2 regions of the Mesorhizobium sp. B2-4-2 genome follow, and region 2 is predicted to be linked to the other one. Evidence: predicted binding sites of a transcription regulator. Region 2 holds the regulator's gene; the other holds the start of a gene.
The links. Region 2 encodes PhoB, which activates phosphate uptake and scavenging genes when phosphate is short. Its sites were predicted from a motif close to TGTCATNNANCTGTCAT; they were not measured.

Region 1 (7,139 bases), on a different contig from region 2:
TGCTGCCGGGCTTTTGCGGGGTGATCTTGAAACAGTCGCCAAATATGTGGCGCCGCAGAACACCGCCATTGCCACCGCGGTCACAAACGATCCAAACGCCTTGCAATTGACGGTGGGGCCAAACCGGTCCTGTCCCTCGCCAATCGTCCCCTTGACCGAAGACTTTACAAAACTTCGCAACGAGGCCGCCAAGATGCTTGCATGGGCGGGGTCCGGCACCAATGTTTCCGAGGGCCTGGCCTGGGGCCAGCGAGTGTTGTCGCCGAGTGCGCCATATGCCGAGGGGACGCCTTGGAAGACGCCTGGGGTGAGCAAGATCGTCATGTTGCTCACCGACGGCGAGAATGTCGTCTACGGCGCCAGCAACGAGACGACCAAGTCCGACTATACGTCCTATGGTTTTCTCGCGGGCTCAGACTATGGCGCTGCCGGTCGGCTTGGATCGGACAACCAGACGACCGCCGCGCGCAATGTCGACGGATGGACCAAAAGCGTCTGCACGCAGCTGAAGAAGCAGGGCGCCGAAATCTACACGATGGTGCTGCAATCCGACACCGCCGCCAACCGCACGCTCTACAGCGCCTGCGCCTCGGATCCCAGCGACTACTATGCCGTCAACGATCCAAACAAATTGCCGAACGTGTTCCAGCAGATCGCCAACAAATTCTCGAAATTGCAACTGACGAATTGAACGCTCGACCCCGCTGGGCGGCATCCTGGAAGGATGCCGCGAATTTCAGCTCATATGGGCGACGACCTTGTCCACCGTTTCGGGGAAGAAGTCGGGCGCCGCGTGGCGTTTGCCGAACATCATGTCGTATTGCAGCAGCCGGAAGTCGCGGATCGCCGGGTCGATCTGCTTTTGCCGCGCCCAATCGGGCGTGGCTTCTCCCGCCGGCGTCAGCAGCAGATTGCGGTCGACTACGCGGTAGCGTTCGCGCATCTCGCCCAGGAAGCCGGTATAGTAGGGGTGGGTGATGCCGGCCGTTTTCAGGATGTGATAGGGCAGGAAGGCGGGGCTGACGGCGCCCATGTCCTTGGCAGGGCCTGTGCGGTTTGACCAGATGACCAGTGGCGTCTGATGATGCTCCAGCGCCGCCTCGGCGGAAGCCTCCTTGCGCGGCGCGACATTGTCCTTCATGAACCCGGTCTCCACATAGACAGGCCCAAGCGGCGGCAGATGGTCGCCGAAGAAGGCGATGACGGTGGGGCGAGAGCGTTTCTTTGCCCATTCGATCAGGCGTTCGAGACCGCGGTCCGCGTCGGCCGAGCCCTCGGTGTAACTCAGCAGCGATTCACGCGCCCATTGGCTGATCGGCGCCTGCACGGTGTGGGTCGGGTTGTAGTAGCGGTTCGGCTCGTAAGGGCCGTGGTTCTGCAGGCTGACGGCAAAGAAGAACACCGGGGCATCGCTGGCATCGGCCTCGCTGATGATCTCGTCCGTCATCGCCGCGTCGGATGCCAGCGGCCCGCGCTTTTGCATCGGCGGCAACGTCTCTTCCGATCTGAAGTCGTCGAAGCCGAAATCGGCATAGACCGCGCCGCGGTTCCAGAACCAGTTGGTGCCCGGATGGATGGCGCGCGCCCTGTAGCCCTCCCTCTTCAGGAAGGTCGCCAGCGACGGCGTCGGCGTGCGCACATATTGCTGGTAGGGGATGCTGCCGGCCGGCAGGAAGGCGTTGGAGAAGCCGGTCAGTGCCTCGAACTCGATATTGGCGGTCATGCCGCCGAATTCGGGTGAGAACATGGAGCCCGAACGCAGCGCCCGCACGTTAGGGATCGGATCGGGCGTGATGGTGACCCCGGGCAGCTTGGTCGGATCCCAGAAGGATTCGCTCATGACGACGATGATGTCGGGCTTTTCCTGGGGCACCGAGGCGGTCACCTGCGGCCTGTCGATGGCCGCGATCGCCTTTTCCGAATAGCCTGGCGGCGCCGAGACATGCGCCATCGGCACGTTCAGCGCGAAGGCGAGCGCAAAGCCGTTGGAGGCGTAATTTTCCTTCTGGTCCCACATAATCGGGATGATCTGCAGCCGGTCCCGGGTCCAGGAGAAGGTGGCATAGTCCATGATCGAGACGAAGAAGGCGAGCAGCGGCACGGCCAGCGTCAGCCGGGCGAGACGGCCCTTGCGGCTGAGTATGGGCACTTTTCGACGCCAGACCCGCCAGCCATAGATGAGCAGCGACAGGCCGGCGACGATGCCGACAATCATGGCAAGGGCAGTCATCGGACGGTCACGCACCAGAAGCGGCAGCAGCGCCACGATCTGGCGGGAGTAGAGGAAATCGGTCGGGTAGAGGGGATCGCCGAGATAATGCGATTTCTGGTGACCGATGAAAGCCAGCGAGAGCGTCAGCGGCGCGACGATCATCAGGCTTTGATAGCTGCGGCCGAAAACGGCATCGAGGCCGACCAGAACCAGTGCGAACACCACGATCGTGGTCCAGCCCGGCTTGAGCGGCTGCAGGAAGAAGGAAACCGTGCCGGCGAAGTCGCCGCGCACGATCAATTCGATGGCGAACACCAGGACGGCCGCGATCAGCAGGCTGGTCAGCCCATAGCGTATGGTCGGCCACTTCCGTCCCGGCAGGTAGCCGGTGGAAGGATCGTCTTCCAGAAACTGTGGCGCGGCTTTGCCTGCGCCTTTCGAAATCCTAGCCACTTTAACTTCCCCACCCAGCGACAGACCCGTCACTCGATTGTCATGGAATTGTCACGCAAAGCTAGCGCCTGTGGCGGAAATAAGAAGAGCCAGCAAACGATTCGTGAGCGGTTTTCATCAGGAGTGATCGCCAAAAAGCCTTTTGGAACAGGCACTCGGCCGGCAAAGCTGCCAAGGGGCCGGGTCGAACCGGGCTTGACTTGGCAGGCCGCGTTGCGTCACAGGCAGGAAAATTCGTGTATCAGGCAAGCAGAACCGAGCTTTGGGAGCCCACACATGGCCGTTGCATTCACCTTTCCGGGACAAGGCAGCCAGGCTGTCGGCATGGGCAAGGACCTCGCCGATGCCTTCCCCGAGGCGCGTAGGGTTTTTAGCGAAGTCGACGACGCGCTCGGCGAAAACCTGTCGAAGCTGATCTGGGAAGGGCCGGAAGAGGCGCTGACGCTCACCGCCAACGCGCAGCCGGCGCTGATGGCCGTATCGCTGGCCGCGATCAGGGCCTTGGAAGCGCGCGGCTTCTCGCTGAAGGACAAGATTACCTACGTCGCTGGCCATTCGCTGGGCGAATATTCGGCGCTTGCCGCCGCCGGCTTCGTCTCGGTTGCCGATGCCGCCAGGCTGCTGCGCATCCGCGGCAATGCCATGCAAGCGGCGGTGCCCGCCGGCGAAGGCGCCATGGCGGCGATCATCGGACTGGAGCAGGCCGATGTCGAAGCCGCCTGCGCCGAGGCTGCCAAAGGATCGGTCTGCCAGATCGCCAACGACAATGGCGGTGGCCAGCTGGTGATTTCCGGCGCCAAGGCAGCGGTCGAACTGGCTGCCAAACTGTGCACGGAAAAAGGCGCCAAGCGAGCGCTGATGCTGCAGGTCTCCGCGCCCTTCCATTCGGCGCTGATGGCGCCCGCCGCCGAGATCATGCGCGAGGCGCTGGCCGGGGTAACCAAGAACGCGCCTGTCGTGCCGCTCGTCTCCAATGTCACGGTCACTCCGACCAGCGATCCCGAAATCATTGCGCGCCGTCTGTTCGAACAGGTGATCGGCCGCGTGCGCTGGCGCGAGACGGTGGAGTGGTTCGGCGCGAACGGCGTCACCACGCTCTATGAAGTCGGCGCGGGAAAAGTGCTTTCAGGGCTGGCCCGGCGCATCAACCGCGAAATCGCCACGGCATCGGTCGGTTCCGCAGCCGAGGTCGAAACCGCACTGGCGGCGCTCGGGTGAGGCGCCGCGTGTGAATTTGATGGCGCGGCTTGTATCGCTGAAGATATTCCGTTGGTGATGGCAATCGGATACCCGCGAGACGTATACAGATAAGGTTGCTCGCTGAGCTTCCGAAACCAAAGAGGAAAACACATGTTCGAACTGACCGGCCGCAAGGCACTTGTCACCGGCGCGTCGGGAGGCATCGGCGAGGCGATCGCCAGGGTGCTGCATGCGCAAGGCGCCATCGTCGGCCTGCACGGCACGCGCGTCGAGAGACTGGAGGCGCTGGCCGCCGACCTGGGCGACCGGGTGAAGCTGTTTCCGGCCGACCTGTCGAACCGCGACGAGGTCAAGGCGCTCGGCCAGAAAGCGGAGGCCGATCTCGAGGGCGTCGACATCCTGGTTAACAATGCCGGCATCACCAAGGACGGGCTGTTCGTGCGCATGTCGGACGCCGACTGGGACAGCGTGCTCGAAGTCAATCTGACGGCCGTGTTCAGGCTGACGCGTGAGCTGACCCATCCGATGATGCGCCGTCGCCACGGCCGCATCATCAACATTACCTCGGTGGTCGGCGTCACCGGCAATCCCGGCCAGACCAACTACTGCGCCTCCAAGGCCGGCATGATCGGCTTTTCCAAATCGCTGGCGCAGGAGATCGCCACCCGCAGCATAACCGTCAACTGTGTCGCCCCGGGCTTCATCGAATCGGCGATGACCGACAAGCTCAACGACAAGCAGAAGGAGGCGATCATGGCCGCTATCCCGACGCGTCGCATGGGCACCAGCGCCGAAGTGGCGTCCGCCGTCGCTTATCTTGCCTCCAACGAGGCCGGCTACGTCACCGGCCAAACCATCCATGTGAACGGCGGCATGGCGATGATCTGATCGGGTCGGCCAAAGCATGCATTTCGGGCCGGGCCCGGGTATTCGCGGTGGCTTTGAGACGGCGACAGGCAACGCCTGGGCGGGCTGTGAAAAGCGACCATTTCGGCTTGGACGCCCACGATTTTTCGTGTAATGCGGCCCGCAACCCGGCGGTTCGGGCAAAAACCGGTCTGCGGCCATTGCGTTTCCGGCGGGACCATCTTTCAGCTTGATTAGCGGCATTCCGCCCGCTAACGAAGACAGACAACCAAAAGACGAGGATGCCCCAAATGAGTGACACCGCAGAGCGCGTCAAGAAGATTGTCATCGAGCACCTGGGCGTCGATGCCGACAAGGTGACGGAGCAGGCGAGCTTCATCGACGATCTGGGCGCCGACAGTCTCGACACGGTCGAACTCGTCATGGCGTTTGAAGAAGAATTCGGCGTCGAGATCCCCGATGACGCGGCTGAAACCATCCTGACGGTGGGCGATGCCGTGAAGTACATCGACAAGGCTTCGGCCTGACGCTTTCCGCAGTCATCACCGGGGAGGACCTGCGATGAGGCGTGTCGTCGTCACGGGCCTTGGATTGCTGTCGCCGTTCGGCATGGGCTTCGAGCACAGCTGGAAGGAACTTCTGACCGGCCGCAGCGCCGCCAAGCGCATCACCGAGTTCGAGGTGGAGGATCTTGCCTGCAAGATCGCCCATGTCGTTCCGCGTGGTGACGGCAGCAACGCCACCTTCAATCCCGAGGCGGTGCTCGAGCCGAAGGAACTGCGCAAGATCGGCGACTTCATCCTGTACGGGATCGCAGCCGCCGACGAGGCGCTGAAGGATTCCGGCTGGCAGCCGAAGACCCATGCCGAGCAGTGCGCCACCGGCGTTCTGATCGGTTCGGGCATTGGCGGCATCGAAGGCATCGCCGAGAACGCGATGATCCTGAAGGAGCGCGGCCCGCGCCGCATCAGCCCCTTCTTCATCCCCGGCCAGATCATCAATCTCGTCTCCGGCCAGGTTTCGATCCGGCATGGGCTGAAAGGCCCCAACCATGCCGTCGTCACCGCTTGCTCGACCGGCGCGCATGCGATCGGCGACGCAGCCCGGCTGATCATCTGGGGCGATGCCGACGTCATGGTCGCCGGCGGCGCCGAAGCGCCGGTGACGCGACTGTCGATCGCTGGCTTCGCTGCCTGCCGTGCGCTCTCGACCGAGCGCAACGACGCGCCGCAAACGGCTTCGCGGCCCTATGACCGCGATCGCGACGGCTTCGTCATGGGCGAGGGCGCCGGCGTCGTCGTGCTTGAGGAACTCGAGCATGCCAAGGCGCGCGGCGCGAAGATCTATGCGGAAGTGACCGGCTACGGCCTGACCGGCGACGCCTATCACATCACCGCACCGGCTGAAGATGGCGACGGCGCATTCCGTTGCATGACGGCGGCGTTGAACCGGGCAAAGCTGACGCCCGCCGATGTCGATTACATCAACGCGCACGGCACTTCGACCATGGCCGACACGATCGAGCTCGGCGCTGTCGAGCGGCTGGTCGGCAATGCCGCATCGAAGATTTCGATGTCGTCGACCAAGTCGTCGATCGGCCATCTCCTCGGCGCGGCAGGGGCTGCCGAAGCGATCTTTTCGATCCTCGCCATCCGCGACAACATCGCGCCGGCGACCATCAACCTTGACAATCCGGAGCGTGAGACCGCGATCGACCTGGTGCCGAACAAGCCGCGTCCCCGCCAGATCGACGTGGCGTTGTCCAATTCCTTCGGCTTCGGCGGCACCAACGCTTCACTGGTCTTCCAGCGCTACAATGGCTGACCGTCCGCCTGCCGGACGGCGCTTCGGCGTGTCGTCAATTTTGCCATATTCGCCCCTACTCTGCCGCAGGGGATTCGTTGAGAGATCAAACGGTAGGGCGAAATGAACACAAATCCGGCCGGCAACGGAGAGTTCGGGCAAGGGCAGGCGACATCGGGACCGATCGTACCGAAGACAGCCGCCGAAGCCTTGCGGCCGGAGGCCGGCACGCCGCCGCCGAAGCGCTCGCGTGCTTCGCGCAGTCAGGTCGTCGTGTTCATGAACTTCATCATCTCCTTGGTGATGCTGATGGTTCTGGCGGCGGGTATCGCGCTTTACTTCGGCAAGCAGGAATTCACCGAGCCCGGCCCATCGGCCAATGGCGACACCTTCCTGGTCAAGCCGAACACCGGCGTCCAGGATATCGCCGACCAGCTCGAGCGGCGCGGCCTGATCAGCGACGCCCGCATATTCCGTCTTGGCGTTAGGGCCTTCGGCAATGATTCGGCGCTGAAGGCCGGCGAATACGAGATCAAGCCCCGGGCGTCCATGCGCGACATCATGGAATTGCTGAAGAGCGGCAAATCGGTCATGTACTCGCTGA
Region 2 (7,139 bases):
GGCATCGGCTGCACGACCTGGGAGGTCACGCGCCGCGTCGTCATCCCCTATACCCGCGTCGGCATCATGGGCGGCGTCATGCTCGGCCTCGGCCGCGCGCTCGGCGAAACCATGGCGGTAACCTTCGTCATCGGCAACGCCCACCGCATCAGCGCCTCGCTGTTCGCGCCCGGCACGACGATCTCGGCGACCATCGCCAACGAATTCACCGAAGCCGACGGCGATCTCTATACGTCTTCGCTGGTGGCGCTCGGCCTGATCCTGTTCGTCATCACTTTCCTGATCCTTGCCCTTGCGCGCTACATGCTGCTGCGCATGGACAGCCGCACGGGAGCCTGACCGATGTCGACGGCCACATCGCTTCACAATCGACGCAAGCGCAGGAATGCCGTGATGATGACGCTATGCGTCACGGCGGCGGGCATCGGCCTGGCCTGGCTGGCGCTCATCCTCGGCGCACTGCTCTATAAGGGCCTGTCGGGTGTTTCGCTCTCTGTGTTCACCGAAATGACACCGCCGCCCGGCGATGCCGGCGGCCTGCTCAATGCCATCTACGGCAGTATCATGATGACAGTCATCGCCGTCATCGTCGGCACGCCGATCGGTGTCCTCGCTGGGACCTACATGGCCGAATATGGCCGCTTCTCGCGCCTCACCACCGTCGTGCGCTTCATCAACGACATCCTGCTGTCGGCACCCTCGATCATCGTCGGCCTGTTCGTCTACGAGCTGCTGGTGCGGCCGATGGGACATTTCTCGGCGATCGCCGGTGCCGTCGCACTGGCCATCCTGGTCATCCCGGTCGTCGTTCGCACCACCGAGGACATGCTCAACCTGGTGCCGAACGCCTTGCGCGAGGCCGGCGCCGCGATCGGCGCGCCGCGCTGGGTGGTCATCCGCTCGGTCGCCTACCGTGCGGCGCTGTCGGGCATCGTCACAGGCATATTGCTGGCCATCGCCCGCATTTCCGGCGAGACGGCGCCGCTGCTCTTCACGGCGCTCAACAACCAGTTCTGGTCGAGTAATCTCAATGCGCCGATGGCCAGCCTGCCCGTCACCATCTTCCAGTTCGCTCTCAGCCCCTACGAGGAATGGCAGCAGCTGGCGTGGACCGGCGCACTCATAATCACCCTTACGGTTCTCGGGCTGAGCATCTTCGCCCGCAGCCTTACCGGACGCAGAGAGGACAGATGAAACCGATGTTGTCCACTGAGTTGAATACGCCCGAAGTCGCGGTCGAGAAAGCCAAGATCGAGGTCAAGGGCCTCAATTTCTACTATGGCCAGTCGAAGGCGCTGAAGGATATCAGCCTGTCGCTGCCCGAGCGCAGCGTCACCGCCTTCATCGGGCCTTCGGGCTGCGGGAAGTCGACGCTGCTGCGCGTCTTCAACCGCATCTACGAGCTTTACCCGAGGCAGAGCGCCGAGGGCCAGGTGCTGCTCGACGGCCAGAATATCCTCGACCGTTCGCAGGATCTCAACCTGCTCAGGACCAAGATCGGCATGGTGTTCCAGAAGCCGACGCCGTTCCCGATGTCGATCTACGAGAACATCGCCTTCGGCGTCAGGCTCTATGAGAAGCTCAGCAAGGCGGAGATGGACGGCCGTGTCGAGCAGGCGCTGAAGCGCGCGGCACTGTGGAGCGAGGTCAAGGACAAGCTCAACGCCAGCGGCCTCAGCCTTTCGGGCGGCCAGCAGCAGCGCCTCTGCATCGCCCGCACGGTGGCGGTGAAGCCGGAGGTCATCCTGCTCGACGAGCCTGCCTCGGCGCTCGATCCGCTGTCGACCGCCAAGATCGAGGAGCTGATCGACGAGTTGCAGGCCGATTATACGATCGTCATCGTCACCCACAACATGCAGCAGGCGGCGCGCGTGTCGAAGCAGACCGCCTTCATGTATCTGGGCGAGCTGGTCGAGTTCGACCGCACCGAGAAGATCTTCACGTCGCCCCGCGAGAAGCGCACGCAGGACTATATCACCGGCCGCTTCGGCTGATCCCAGGCATACGAGGACCAAGATCATGGCCGAACACACAGTCGCAGCCTTTGACGAAGATCTCGGACAGATCAGCAGGCTGATCCGCGACATGGGCGATCTCGCCTCATCGATGGTCGGCGGCGCGACCAAGGCGCTCCTGAATTCCGACAACGCGCTCGCCCAGCGCGTCGTCTCCGACGACGCGATCATGGATGCGCGCCAGCGCGAACTCGACGACCGCGCCATCACCCTGATCGCCAAGCGGCAGCCCATGGCGGACGATCTGCGCCATGTCGTCGGCTCGATCCGCATGGCGGGCGATCTCGAACGCATCGGCGATCTCGCCAAGAACATCGCCAAGCGCGTCGGCACCGTCGGCCTTGCCGCCACGCCGCGCGACCTGTCGCACTCCATCGACGCCATGGCGCAGCTTGTGCTGATCCAGGTCCAAGGCGTGATCGAGGAGTATGCGGCGCGCGATGCCGCGGCACTTGCCAAGCTGCGCGCCGACGATGAACGCATCGACGTCAAATACACGTCGGTCTTCCGCGAGCTGCTGACCTACATGATGGAGGATCCGCGCAACATCACCGCCTGCACGCATCTTTTGTTCTGCGCCAAGAATCTCGAGCGCATCGGCGATCACGTGACCAACATTGCCGAAAATGCCTATTATGTGCTGACCGGCACGCAATTGCCCGCCAATCGCCCGAAGCAGGACGAGACGGCGATGTCGGCGCCAGCGGCTTGACGGCAGGGGTGACCAGTCGATGATCGCGCCACGCATCATGGTGGTGGAGGACGAGGAGCCGCTGGGTGTGCTGCTCCGTTACAATCTGGAATCGGAGGGTTATCAGGTAGAGGTGGTGACGCGCGGCGACGAAGCCGAGATCCGCTTGCAGGAGAATGTCCCTGACCTTCTTGTGCTCGACTGGATGGTGCCGGCGGTGTCCGGCATCGAGCTCTGCCGCCGTCTCCGCATGCGGCCCGAGACCGAGCGGCTGCCGATCATCATGCTGACGGCGCGCGGCGAGGAAAGCGACCGGGTGCGCGGTCTCTCCACCGGCGCCGACGACTATCTGGTCAAGCCGTTCTCAACGCCGGAATTCATGGCACGCGTCAAGGCGCTGCTGCGCCGCGCCAAGCCCGAAGTTCTGTCCAGCGTGCTCAAGGTCGGCGACATCGTGCTCGACCGTGAATCGCACCGGGTCTACCGCAAGAAAAGCGAGATCCGGCTCGGGCCGACCGAGTTCCGCCTGCTCGAATTCATGATGCGACATCCCGGCCGCGTGTTCTCGCGCAGCCAACTGCTCGACAATGTCTGGGGCGAAACGATCTATATCGACGAGCGCACCGTGGACGTGCATGTCGGCCGGCTGCGCAAGGCGGTCAACAATGGCCGCATGCCTGACGTGATCCGCACCATTCGGGGCGCGGGGTATGCGATTCGCGAAGACTAGGGATATGTCACGCAACGTTCTCGCCCACGCCTGATTTCGCCTGTGCCCCCGGCGCGAAAATCTCCTGGTCGACGAAGGTCAGCGCGCGCATGGCGCAGCCCTCGCGGATCAGTGGCAGTTCGTTCGGCTCGGTGTCGAAGGAAATCGATTTCGAGTGCTGGCCGCCGGCGGTCTGGGCAATGGCCTCGCGCAGAGCCGGCTCGATCAGGTCGAAGGCGGCGGCGCTGACGCCGACCATGGCGACCGGCGCCGGATCGATCAGCGCGAACAGGCTGCCAAGGCCGTAACCCAGCGCCTCGCCGGCCTTGCGGTAGGCTTCGCGCTCCGGCCCGTCCTTTTCGCGCGCCGAGGCCGCCAGGGTGCGCATGTCGGCGTCGCTGACGTCGACGGGCTCGGTGTCCTCGCCAAGCTGCCTCGCGTTGCGCCAGATGGCATAGTTGCCGGCATAGGCCTCGACGCAGCCGCGCCGCCCGCAGCGGCAGAGCGCCCCGCCGGGGCGATGGATCATGTGGCCGAACTCGCCTCCGGATGAATGGGTGCCGGTGAACAGTTCACCCTTCAGCACCAAGCCCATGCCGATGCCGTGCGACAAAAGGATGGCGATGAAGTCGTCGCGGTAGCGCTGGGGATCGCGCCAGCGCAGCGCCACCGCCATCATGTTGCAATCGTTCTCCATGGTGGCGGGAATGCCGAACTCGGCCTCCAGTATGTCGGCGAAGGCGATGTCGGTCTGCGGCGTGATCGGCGACCACAGCATGGTGCGCGCATCCGTGTCGGTGATGCCCTGGATCGCCAGCGCGATACGGGCGATGCTGCCGACGTCGAGGTCGGGATCCTCGAACCGCCGCCTGACGATGGCCACGCATTCGCCGATCAGCGCCTCGCGCGACAGGGTGAGCGTGTCCAGCCGGCGCTGCTCTTCAGATATCACCTGGCCGGCATAGTCGATGACGGCAACGGAGAGAAAATTCAGCGACAGCACCACGGTCATCACCGCCGCGGCTTCAGGGTTGAGGCTGAGGCCGACCTGCGGCCGGCCGCGTTTCAGCGCACCGGCCTCGCTCGGCTTGCTCTGCGCCAGGATGCCTTCGCCAATCAGGTCGGAGGAGATCGCCGATATGGTGGAATGGCTGAGCCCGGTGGTCGCGGCAATCTCGGTGCGCGAGGGCTGCCCGGCACGGCGCACGGCCGCGATCACCATCGCCCGGTTGCGTCGGCGCAAATCGTCGTGGCGGATTCCGACCGACATGTTTCTCGCATCCTCCCCGTCGCCGCGTTCTCTCCCCAGGATCCCGACGACCGTCAAATACTGGCAGAACCGGCCTTGGCTGTCATTATTTATTCCGGAGCTCGAAAAAAATTCACGAGGACATCAAAATACATCAGAATCGACGTTGACAGCGTTCCGACGATGGACCAGTGTTTTTTCGAGGCTCGAAAAAATAGAGCCTTTGTGCCGGCCTACGGGCCTGTTTGGTCGCGCCATACGCGGCGCAGGGAGGATTAAGATGAAGAGATTCACAGCCGCCATCCTGGCGGGTGTCGCCATGTCGCTGACGCTCGCGTCGGTCGCGCAGGCGAAGGACAAGGTCATCGGCGTTTCCTGGTCGAACTTCCAGGAAGAGCGCTGGAAGACCGACGAGGCCGCCATGAAGAAGGCGATCGAAGCCGCCGGCGACAAGTATATTTCCGCCGACGCCCAGTCCAATCCCGGCAAGCAGCTCACCGACGTCGAGAGCCTGATCTCCCAGGGCGCCAATTCGCTGATCATCCTGGCGCAGGACGCCTCCGCCATCGGCCCGGCGGTGCAGAAGGCGCTCGACGAAGGCATTCCGGTCGTCGGCTATGACCGCCTGATCGAGAACAAGGACGTCTTCTATCTGACCTTCGACAACAAGGAAGTCGGCCGCATGCAGGCCCGCGAAGTGTTCAAGGTGAAGCCGGAAGGCAACTACGTCTTCATCAAGGGCTCGGGTGCCGATCCGAATGCCGATTTCCTGTTCTCGGGCTCCATGGAAGTGCTCAAGGACGCCATCGACAGCGGCAAGATCAAGAATGTCGGCGAAGCCTATACGGATGGCTGGCTGCCGGCCAACGCGCAGAAGAACATGGAGCAGTTCCTGACCGCCAACGACAATAAGGTCGACGCGGTCGTCGCGGCCAATGACGGCACTGCCGGCGGCGTCGTCGCGGCGCTGACGGCTCAAGGCCTGGCCGGTACCGTTCCGGTCTCGGGCCAGGACGGCGACCACGCGGCGCTGAACCGCATCGCGCTCGGCACGCAGACCGTGTCGGTGTGGAAGGACGCGCGTGAACTCGGCAAGAATGCCGCCGAGATCGCCTCGCAGCTGGCCGACGGCAAGAAGATGACCGATATCGCCGGCGTCAAGGACTTCACAACGCCCGGTGGGAACACCGTCAAATCGCTGTTCCTGACCCCGGTTGCGATCACCAAGGACAATCTCAACATCGTCATCGACGCCGGCTGGATCAAGAAAGACGAGGTCTGTGCCGGCGTCGCGGCGGGCAGCGTAGCGGCCTGCAACTGATCTTCCATTTCATGCGATGAACGCCGCGGCTGCCAAGCCGCGGCGTTTTTTCAAGAAAATTTGTTTTTCCGCCCCGGGCGGGTAACTTCTAGGCTGGCTTCCGGCATCCCGCATCGGACGGGCAGGCCGGTGGGAGAAAATCATGACCGATACGACGTCCAACCCGCAGGCCGACACCGCGCGTGCGTCGGAACTCGGCGCCGTCGCCCGGTTCCTTAAGGCGACCGAGATCGACACGCGCATGCTCGGCATGATCGGCGCGCTGCTGCTGATCTGGATCGGGTTGCATGTCTTGTCCAGCCTGCGTCTCGGCGTCAATCCGCTCGATTTCGACAGCCGTACCTTTCTCACGCCGCGCAATCTGTGGAACCTGTCGGTGCAGACCTCGGCCGTCGCCATCATGGCCTGCGGCATGGTGCTGGTCATCGTCATGCGCAATATCGATCTGTCCGTCGGTTCCGCCGAAGGGTTGATCGGCATGGTCATGGGCTTCGCCCAGGTGCATTTCCTAGTGCGCTTCGTCGGGCTTGAGCTTGGCAACCCATGGATCTGGGTGCTGGCGCTGGTCATCGGCCTGGTGCTCGGTCTGTTGATCGGCGCCTTCCAGGGCTTTGTCATCGCCTATCTCGAAGTGCCGGCCTTTATCGTGACGCTGGGCGGGCTTCTGGTCTGGCGCGGTGCGGCATGGTGGGTTACCAGCGGCCAGACGGTGGCGCCGCTCAACGCGACGTTCCAGCTGATGGGCGGCGGCCCGGCCGGATCGATCGGCGCGACCTGGAGCTGGGTGGTCGGTATCGCCGCCTGCCTTGCGGTGGTGCTTGCGCTGTTCAACGGGCGGGTACAGCGCAAGCGCTTCCGTTTCCCGCTGCGTCCGATCTGGGCCGAGACGCTGATCGGCGTGCTGACCTGCGCCGTCATCATGGGCGCGGTTTGGCTGGCCAATTCCTATCCGTGGCCAGTCGGCATCGTGAACAGATATGCAGCCGCCAACAACATAACCGTGCCCGAGGGCGGCCTGTTCATCGCCCACGGCATCGCCATACCGGTGCTGATGGCCATCGCCGTCGGGCTGGTCATGACCTTCATCACCAAACGCACCCGTTTTGGTCGCTATGTCTTTGCCATTGGCGGCAATCCGGAAGCAGCCAACCTCG

Region 1: FJ942_RS03460 (LTA synthase family protein) is a predicted target of PhoB. The motif match lies at 2,704-2,720, and genes of this name have one in related genera.

Annotation. Positions count from the first base shown of each region.
Region 1 is NZ_VFVM01000001.1:715,994-723,132, forward strand. Features, by position in the region: gene FJ942_RS03455 (pilus assembly protein) at 1-691, shown strand, start outside; gene FJ942_RS03460 (LTA synthase family protein) at 737-2,665, opposite strand; gene fabD (ACP S-malonyltransferase) at 2,942-3,883, shown strand; gene fabG (3-oxoacyl-[acyl-carrier-protein] reductase) at 4,016-4,753, shown strand; gene FJ942_RS03475 (acyl carrier protein) at 5,023-5,259, shown strand; gene fabF (beta-ketoacyl-ACP synthase II) at 5,294-6,556, shown strand; gene mltG (endolytic transglycosylase MltG) at 6,659-7,139, shown strand, end outside.
Region 2 is NZ_VFVM01000015.1:93,186-100,324, forward strand. Features, by position in the region: gene pstC (phosphate ABC transporter permease subunit PstC) at 1-339, shown strand, start outside; gene pstA (phosphate ABC transporter permease PstA) at 343-1,194, shown strand; gene pstB (phosphate ABC transporter ATP-binding protein PstB) at 1,191-1,994, shown strand; gene phoU (phosphate signaling complex protein PhoU) at 2,020-2,727, shown strand; gene phoB (phosphate regulon transcriptional regulator PhoB) at 2,747-3,436, shown strand; gene FJ942_RS25655 (ROK family protein) at 3,444-4,685, opposite strand; gene xylF (D-xylose ABC transporter substrate-binding protein) at 4,945-5,985, shown strand; gene FJ942_RS25665 (sugar ABC transporter permease) at 6,128-7,139, shown strand, end outside.